DNA from 2 places in the Sphingopyxis sp. MWB1 genome. Region 1 is predicted to be linked to the other one. Evidence: predicted binding sites of a transcription regulator. Region 1 holds the regulator's gene; the other holds the start of a gene.
What was found. Region 1 encodes LexA, which represses DNA repair genes until DNA is damaged. Its sites were predicted from a motif close to GTTCCNCNCTTGTTCT; they were not measured.
Positions count from the first base shown of each region.

Region 2: radA (DNA repair protein RadA) is a predicted target of LexA. The motif match lies at 1,717-1,732, and genes of this name have one in related genera.

Region 1 covers NZ_JQFJ01000002.1:77,385-81,611, forward strand. Annotated here, with positions in the region: gene JV18_RS0101205 (ComEC/Rec2 family competence protein) at 1-1,728, shown strand, start outside; gene lexA (transcriptional repressor LexA) at 1,682-2,368, opposite strand; gene JV18_RS0101215 (molybdopterin molybdotransferase MoeA) at 2,434-3,624, opposite strand; gene moaC (cyclic pyranopterin monophosphate synthase MoaC) at 3,621-4,094, opposite strand.
Region 2 covers NZ_JQFJ01000002.1:1,443,236-1,447,462, forward strand. Annotated here, with positions in the region: gene JV18_RS0107450 (CvpA family protein) at 1-331, opposite strand, end outside; gene radA (DNA repair protein RadA) at 341-1,702, opposite strand; gene fsa (fructose-6-phosphate aldolase) at 1,945-2,595, shown strand; gene JV18_RS0107465 (enoyl-CoA hydratase-related protein) at 2,757-3,551, shown strand; gene JV18_RS0107470 (acetyl-CoA acetyltransferase) at 3,714-4,227, shown strand, end outside.

The DNA.
Region 1 (4,227 bases):
CCGCCGCGCCTGCGGCTGACCGCGCGCAGCGAACAGGCGGTGGGCATCGTTGCGGGCGAATATATCGGCCTGCGCGCGCGCTTGATGCCGCCGCCATCGGCGAGCCTGCCCGGCGGATATGATTTTGCCCAGCGCGCCTGGTTTGACGGGATAGGCGGCGTCGGCACGATTTTCGGCGACATTGCCAGCGCCAAGGGGGCGGGCGCGGCCGAAGCGCCGCTTCGCGCGCGGCTGAGCGCGCATATCCAGGGCGAGGTGGCGGGGTCGGCGGGCGGGGTCGCATCGGCGCTGGTGACGGGCGACCGGGGCGCGATTGACGAGGCCGATGAGGAAGCGATGCGCCGGTCGGGCCTCGCGCATCTGTTGTCGATCAGCGGGCTGCATGTCACCGCGGTCGTGGGCTTTGCGATGTTTTTCGCGATGCGGTTGCTCGCGCTCAGCCGCCGGCTGGCGCTTGCCGGGCTGGTGCTGCCGCTCGCGGCGGCGGCGGGGGCGCTTGCGGGAGGCGGCTATACCTTGCTCGCCGGGGCCGAAGTGCCGACCTTGCGGAGTTTTATCGCCGCGACGCTGGTGCTTATCGCCTTTCTGATCGGGCGCGAGGCCTTGACCCTGCGGCTGGTTGCGGCGGGGGCGCTGATCGTCATGCTCTTCTGGCCCGAGGCACTGGCGGGGCCGAGCTTCCAATTGAGCTTTGCGGCGGTGACGGCGATTATCGCGCTCCACGAAAGCGCCCCCATGCGCGCCTTTCTGGAGCGGCGGGACGAGGCGCGGATCAAGCGGCTGGGGCGCGGCATTGCCGGGCTGTTCGCGACCGGCGCGGTCGTCGAGATTGCGCTGACCCCGATTGCGCTTTTTCATTTCCACAAGGCAGGGCTTTATGGCGCGCTCGCCAATATCATCGCCATTCCGCTCACCACCTTTGTCATCATGCCCGCCGAGGCGCTCGCGCTGCTGTTCGATGCGGCGGGGCTGGGCGCGCCCTTCTGGTGGGTGGCGGAAACTGCGCTCAACCTGCTCATCATGCTGGCGCATGGCGTCGCGGGGGCGCCGGGCGCGGTGACGACGCTGCCGAGCTTTCCGCCCTGGGGCTTTGCGCTGACGATCGGGGGCGGACTGTGGATGTTGTTATGGCGAAGCGGCTGGCGCTGGTGGGGCGCGGGGCCGCTCGTCCTGGGCATGGGCGCGCTGCTGCTACAGCCGCGCCCCGATCTGCTCGTCACGGGCGACGGGCGGCATATTGCCGCGGCGCAGCCCGATGGCAGCTATGCGATGCTGCGTGCGCGGGCGGGCGATTATGTGCGAAGCGCCATGGCCGAGACCGCCGGGATCGACACACCGCTGACGGCGCTGGCCGAGCTTTCCCATGCCGAATGCAACCGTGATCTTTGCCGCTGGGCGCAGCGAAGCGGGGCGGGGGAGGCGGCGGAGAATGCGCGCATCATCCTTGTCGCCCATGGCCGCGACCGGATGGAGGCGGAGGATATGGCGGCGGCCTGCGCCGCGGCCGATGTGGTGATCAGCGAACGCTGGCTGCCGCGATCGTGCCGCGCGCGCTGGCTGACCATCGACCGCGACAGCCTCGCGGAAACGGGCGGCCTTTTATTTTATCTGGGCGCGACGCCGCGGGTCGTCGCGGCGCACCGGGTGCGCGACGATCATCCGTGGCGCAACCCCCAGCAACTTAGTGGTAACGACGAAGCAGTCCCGAAAGCCGACCTTGCACCATGACGCGTTCGGCGGGGTAGCGCTGCGGCTCATAGGCGCTGTTGGCGGGATCGAGCCGGATCATCGCGCCTTCGCGGCGGAAATATTTGAGCGTGGCATTTTCGCCATCGACGAGCGCGACGACAATTTCCCCCTCGCGCGCGGTATCGGCCTTTTGAATCAGCGCATAATCGCCGTCGAGAATCCCCGCCTCGACCATCGAATCGCCCGATACTTCGAGCGCATAATGGTCGCCCGAGCCGAGCAGCGCGGCGGGAACCGAAAGCTGTTCATGATCTTCAAACGCCTCAATCGGCACGCCAGCGGCGATTTTTCCGTGCAGCGGCACTTCAATAATATCATTCGCCGCCACGGGGCGCAGCGCGGGCGCGGGCTTGCGGAGCGGGACGATATTGTCGCTGCCGCCAGCCGGGGCAGGAGCTTTTGCTGCGTCGGGGAGCTTCAGCACCTCCAGCGCGCGGGCGCGATTGGGCAGGCGGCGGAGAAAGCCGCGTTCTTCCAAAGCGCTGATCAAACGGTGAATCCCCGATTTGGATTTCAGCCCCAGCGCTTCCTTCATTTCCTCAAACGAAGGCGAAATGCCGCTGTCGTCGAGCTTTTGCTGGATGAAGCGGAGCAGCTCATGCTGCTTGGCGGTCAACATTGGTCGTTCTCCACGATGCCATTACCGGACATAAGGGGAACGATAGTGGAACGAAGCGCGATTTGTCAAGCGATGCCGATATAGGGTGCCATGCTGCCTGCGGGCGCCGGGGGAGCGCCGATCTCCCGGATGAGCAGCGCATCAGCCTCGGCCAGCGGGCGCGTCTGGCCGCTATCCTGGCTGGTGAAGGGCAGAAGGCCATCATCGGTGAGGCGCGCGCGCAGATATTCGCGGCGGGCTTTTCCGGGGCCGAGCGGCGCGGCGAGCGGGGCCTGGCGGATGCGGGGCAGCGGATCGGCGGCCCCGGCGAGGTGGCGCGCGAGCGGCAGCAGGAACAAGGTCGCAGTGACAAAGGCCGAGGCGGGATTGCCGGGGAGGCCGAGCAGCACGGCGTCGCCGATGCGGCCTGCGATGAGCGGCTTTCCGGGGCGCATGGCGATTTTCCAGAAATCGAGGGTGCCGCCCGCATCGGCGAGCGCGCCCGCGACATGATCATGGTCGCCGACCGATGCGCCGCCAATGGTGACGATGATGTCATGGCGGGAGGCAAGCTCTGCCAGCGCGGTGGCGAGCGCGGCACGGCTGTCGGGCACGCGGCGGCTTTCGCCGAGGATGACGGGGAGCGGGGCGAGCATGGCGGCGAGCATAATGCCGTTGCTGTCGGGGATCTGGCCGGGGGCGAGGGGCGTGCCGGGGGCGACAAGCTCGTCGCCGGTCGCGAGTATGGCGATGCGCGGGCGGGCGCCGACGGCGAAGCGCGCGGCGCCGCCCATGATCGCGGCGGCGATGGCGCCGGGAGTGAGGCGGGTGCCGCGTGCAAGCAGCCGGTCGCCGGTGCGGAAATCGCCGCCCGCCGCGCGGACATGGCGGCCCGCCGCGCCGGGGCCTTCGCCGCTGAGGAGGAGGTCGCTGCCCTTGGCGGTGACATCTTCCTGCACGATCACTGTGTCGGCGCCCGCGGGCAGCATCGCGCCGGTGAAAATACGGATCGCCTCGTCGGGTGCCAGCGCGGCGGTGGGGGCGGTGCCAGCGGCGACTTCGCCCGCGATGCGCCATGGCCCCGGCATATCGGCAAAGCGGATGGCATAGCCGTCCATTGCCGAGAGCGGAGCGGCGGGCTGGTCGCGCGCTGCTATAACATGGTCTGAAATATAGCGGCCAGTGGCTTCAGTTACCGCGATTTCTTCGGGCGGAAGCGGCGGGCGGGGGGGGGGGGGGCGCGTCTGGGCTTGTTCGACCGCGAGCAGCCCGCTCATGCGGCGCGCCAGTCGCCCGAGCGCCCGCCGCTCTTTTCGAGCAGGCGAATGTCGCCGATCACCATCGCGCGGTCGAGCGCCTTTGCCATGTCATAAAGGGTGAGCAGCGCGGCCGAGGCGGCGGTGAGAGCCTCCATCTCCACCCCCGTCGGGCCGGTGGTGGCGGCGGTGGCGGCGACCGAAAGCCCGTCTGCTTCCCACGCGAAATCGACGCTGACCTTGCTGAGCGCGATGGGGTGGCAAAGCGGGATGAGGTCGGCGGTGCGCTTCGCCGCCATGATGCCCGCGATGCGCGCGGTGGAGAGCACATCGCCCTTGGGGGCATTGCCGCTGCGGATCGCTTCGAGGGCGCCGGGCGACATGGTGATGCGTCCGCTGGCCACCGCGCGGCGCTGCGTCGCGGGCTTGGCCCCGACATCGACCATATGCGCGGCGCCGGTTTCGTCGAGATGAGTCGGGCGGGTTGTCATGGCGCGGGAGCGAAGCACGGGCGCGGCGAGAAAGGCAAGGGGGGAGTGTGCCTTTCGTCGTCATCCCGAACTCTTCGACAGGCTCAGGACAGGCTTGATCCGGGATCTATTTCCACCGGCGCTGCATGGATCC
Region 2 (4,227 bases), 1.4 Mb from region 1:
CCGCGCCAAAGCCCGCGCCCAGCCCCCGGTCAAAACCGCCGACAAAGGAGGCGCGGCTGCGCCGTCCCATCGCCCGCGCACCCCAGCGCACGAGCAGATAGGCGCCGCCGAACAACAGGACAAAAGCCAGAACGGCCCCGCCCCCTTCGGTTCCGACCCAGGGCGTCACCCAGTCGGTCACCACCGGGTGAAACAGGCGCACGGCGGCAATCGCCGCCACCCACGCCATCAGGCTGGCGACTTCCTGCACCAGCCCGCGCGAAAAGCCCAGAATCGCGCTGCCGCCGACAAGCGCCAACACGATGATATCAAGAGCGGTCAGACTTCCCATAAAGCCGAGCTAATCGCGACCGAGCATCAGGTCAACGAGTTCGCCGAGCCGGGCAAAGCCCGTGACTCCAATTCCCTTGACCGATTTCATTCCCTTCGGTCCCCATCCGGTTGAAAAACCAAGCTTTGCCGCCTCGCGCAGCCGCAGCGCATCATGCGCCACCGGGCGAACTTCGCCCGAAAGCGACAATTCGCCAAACACAATTGCATCCGATGGGACCGGCCGCTCGCTGAATGCCGAAATCAGCGCCGCCGCCACCGCCAGATCGGCGGCGGGATCGGTCAGCCGATAGCCCCCCGCAATATTCAGATAGACTTCGGCGGCCCCCATTTGCAGCCCGCAGCGCGCCTCCAGCACTGCCAGCACCATCGCCAGTCGCCCGCTGTCCCAGCCGACGACGGCGCGACGCGGCGTCGCCCCGCTCGCCAGCCGCACGGTCAGCGCCTGCACCTCGACCAGCACCGGGCGTGTGCCCTCCAGCGCAGGAAAGACGACCGACCCCGGTACGTCGCGGCTGCGGTCGGTCAGAAACAGGCTCGACGGATTGGACACTTCGCCCAGCCCATCCTCGGCCATGGCAAAGACGCCGATTTCGTCGGTGCCGCCAAAACGGTTCTTTACCGCGCGCAGAATGCGATATTGGTGGCTGCGCTCGCCCTCGAACGCCAGGACCGTATCGACCATATGTTCGAGCACGCGCGGCCCCGCGATCGTTCCGTCCTTGGTAACATGGCCGACGAGCACCAGCGCGGCATCGCTGTCCTTGGCATAACGGATCAGCTCCTGCGCGCTTGCGCGAACCTGGCTCACCGTGCCCGGCGCGCTGTCGATCAGGTCGCTGTGCATCGTCTGGATCGAATCGATCACGACGAAATCGGCGCCGCGCCCGTCGAGCGTCGCAAGGATATCCCGCACCGACGTCGCGCTCGCGAGCGCGACGGGCGAATCGCCCAGCCCCAAACGCTGCGCGCGCAGCCGCACCTGCGCCGCCGCCTCTTCGCCGCTGATATAGACGACCGACTTGCCGCTACGCGCGAGCCGCCCCGCCGCCTGCAACAGCAGCGTCGACTTTCCGATCCCTGGATCGCCGCCGATCAAGGTCGCCGATCCCGCAACGAAACCGCCGCCCAGCGCGCGGTCGAACTCGGCAATCCCGCACAGCATCCGGTCGGGCATGACGCTGTGTGCGTCCAGCGATTCCAGTGTGAGCGTGCGTCCGCCGCGCGACAGGTCGTGCTTCGCCGAAAAGGCGGTTTCGGCAGCCTCCTCGACGAGCGTGTTCCACTCGCCGCAATCGGCGCATTGCCCCTGCCAGCGATAGGTTGCAGACCCGCAATTCTGGCAAACATATTGGCGTTTAGCTTTGGCCATGGCTCCGCATAATCGGAACAAAGATGGAACGCCAGTCCTTTCGCCGCGTCCCTCCTTTCGCCCCCCCGGACTTGATCCGGGGGCCCATGCAGCGCCGCGGGCATGGATGCCGGATCAAGCCTGTCCTGAGCGCGTCGAAGGGTCCGGCATGACGAAAGCGGGAGCGGATGGTTCATATTCCGCGCCCGTTGTTCTACGGCATCCTCAAGCCCGAATCACCTTCCCAAGGAAAGCCCCACGCCATGAAATTCTTCGCCGACACCGCCGAAATCGACGCCATCCAGGAACTCGCCGCGACTGGCCTGCTCGACGGCGTGACCACAAACCCGTCGCTGATCGCGAAGTCTGGGCGCGATTTCAAGGAAGTGACCAAGGAAATCTGCGCCATCGTCGATGGTCCTGTGTCGGCCGAAGTCGTCGCGCTCGACCATGAAACGATGATGAAAGAGGCCGAAGTCCTCCGCAAGATCGCCGACAATGTCTGCATCAAGGTGCCGCTGACGATCGACGGGCTGAAGACCTGCAAGGCGCTGACCAGCGACGGCACGATGGTCAATGTCACCCTCTGCTTCTCGGCGAACCAGGCGTTGCTCGCGGCCAAGGCGGGCGCGACCTTCGTCTCGCCCTTCGTCGGCCGCCACGACGACAATGGCTTCGACGGCATGCAGCTGATCGCCGACATCCGGCTGATCTACGACAATTATGATTTCGGGACCGAAATCCTGGTCGCCAGCGTCCGCCACGGCATCCATGTGCTCGAAGCGGCCAAGATCGGCGCCGACGTGATGACCGCGCCGCCCGCGGTGATCAAGGGACTGTTCAAGCATGTCCTGACCGAAAAGGGCATCGAGGGCTTCCTCGCCGACTGGGCGAAGACCGGCCAGTCGATCTGATTGAATAGCGTCGTCCCCGCGAAGGCGGGGACAGCTGACAAACCTGGCGCTACGTCGATAGCGGCCTGGCCTTCGCTGGGGCGAAGACCTGTTCGGCAGCCTTTCCAGTTGACGTAAACGTCAACCACCCGCGATACTCGCCCGAAAGGGAGAGATTCGCGATGACCGATAGCACCATTCTCACCGAACGCCGCGGCCACATGTTGATCGTCACGATCAACCGGCCCGAGGCGCGCAACGCGGTCAACGCCGCGGTCCACATCGGCATCGGGACCGCGCTCGAAGAGGCCGAGGCTGACGCCGAAATCCGCGTGGTGGTCATCACCGGCGCCGGCGACAAGGCCTTTTGCGCAGGCGCCGATCTGGTCGCGCTGTCGCGGGGCGAAAGCCTCTATCCCGACGATCCCGCACAGCAGGCGTGGGGCTTCGCCGGCATGGTCGCGCATCCGATCTCGAAGCCGATCATCGCGGCGGTCAACGGCTTCGCCTTTGGCGGCGGGTGCGAGATTGCGCTGATGAGCGACATTATCGTGGCCGCCGACCATGCCCAGTTCGGCCTGCCCGAGGTGAAGGTCGGGCTGTTCGCCGCGGCGGGCGGCGCCTTTCGCCCCGTCCAGCAACTGCCTCGCAAAATCGCGATGGAACATATGTTCACCGGCGATCCGATCAGCGCCGAGCGCGCCGCGCACTATGGTCTCGTCAACCATGTCGTCCCGCTCGCCGACCTGATGCCAACCGCGCTCGCGCTTGCGGAAAAGATCGCCGCCAACGCGCCCTTGTCGGTGCAGGTGACCAAGCGCGTCGCGCTCGGCATCCAGCACGGCCATACCGCCGCCGATGCCCCCCGGTGGGAGCATAATGCCATCGAACGCAGCGCGCTGATGCAGAGCGAAGACGCCCGCGAAGGCCCGCGCGCCTTTGCCGAAAAGCGCAAACCCGAATGGAAAGCGCGCTGATTCAATGACGGTTGATACCAATTCCGTTCGCCTTGAGCCCTTCGACTGCCCTGCGGGCGCTCAGGATAAACTTCCGGCGAATGCCGGAAGTCGAGATGCCCCTCGACTTGGCGCTTGCTCTCGGCGTGTCTCGACTTCACTCGACACGAACGGAGACATCGGATGACCGACCCCGAACGCATTCCCGTGATCATCGGCGTCGGGCAGGTCAATGATCGCCCCGACGATCCCGACCTTGGCCTCGATTCGCTCGGCTTGATGATCGCCGCGCTGAATGTGGCCGCCGAAGACGCAGGCGTTCCGCTCGCCGAGATCGACAGCCTCGCCATCGTCGATCAGATCAGCTTTCGCCAGCTGGGCAAGCTGTGCGAGCCGCTCGCCGCGGCGATTGGCGCGTCACCCGCCATCAATTACCAATCCGCCGCCCCGCACGGCGACACGCCGGTCCGCCTGCTCAACGAAGCCGCGAACCGCATCGGCGCGGGCGAGATCAAACTCGCGGCCATTGTCGGCGGCGAAGCGCTGCGCACCGCCGCGGGCCGCGCCGCCAAGGCCGCGAGCGGCGAGGACAAAAGCTATAACGCCATCCGCAAGGCGGCGACACGGCGCGAGCCCGACTATGCACAGGCGTATGGGCTGGCCGCTCCGGTCGATGTCTATCCCCTCTACGAAAATG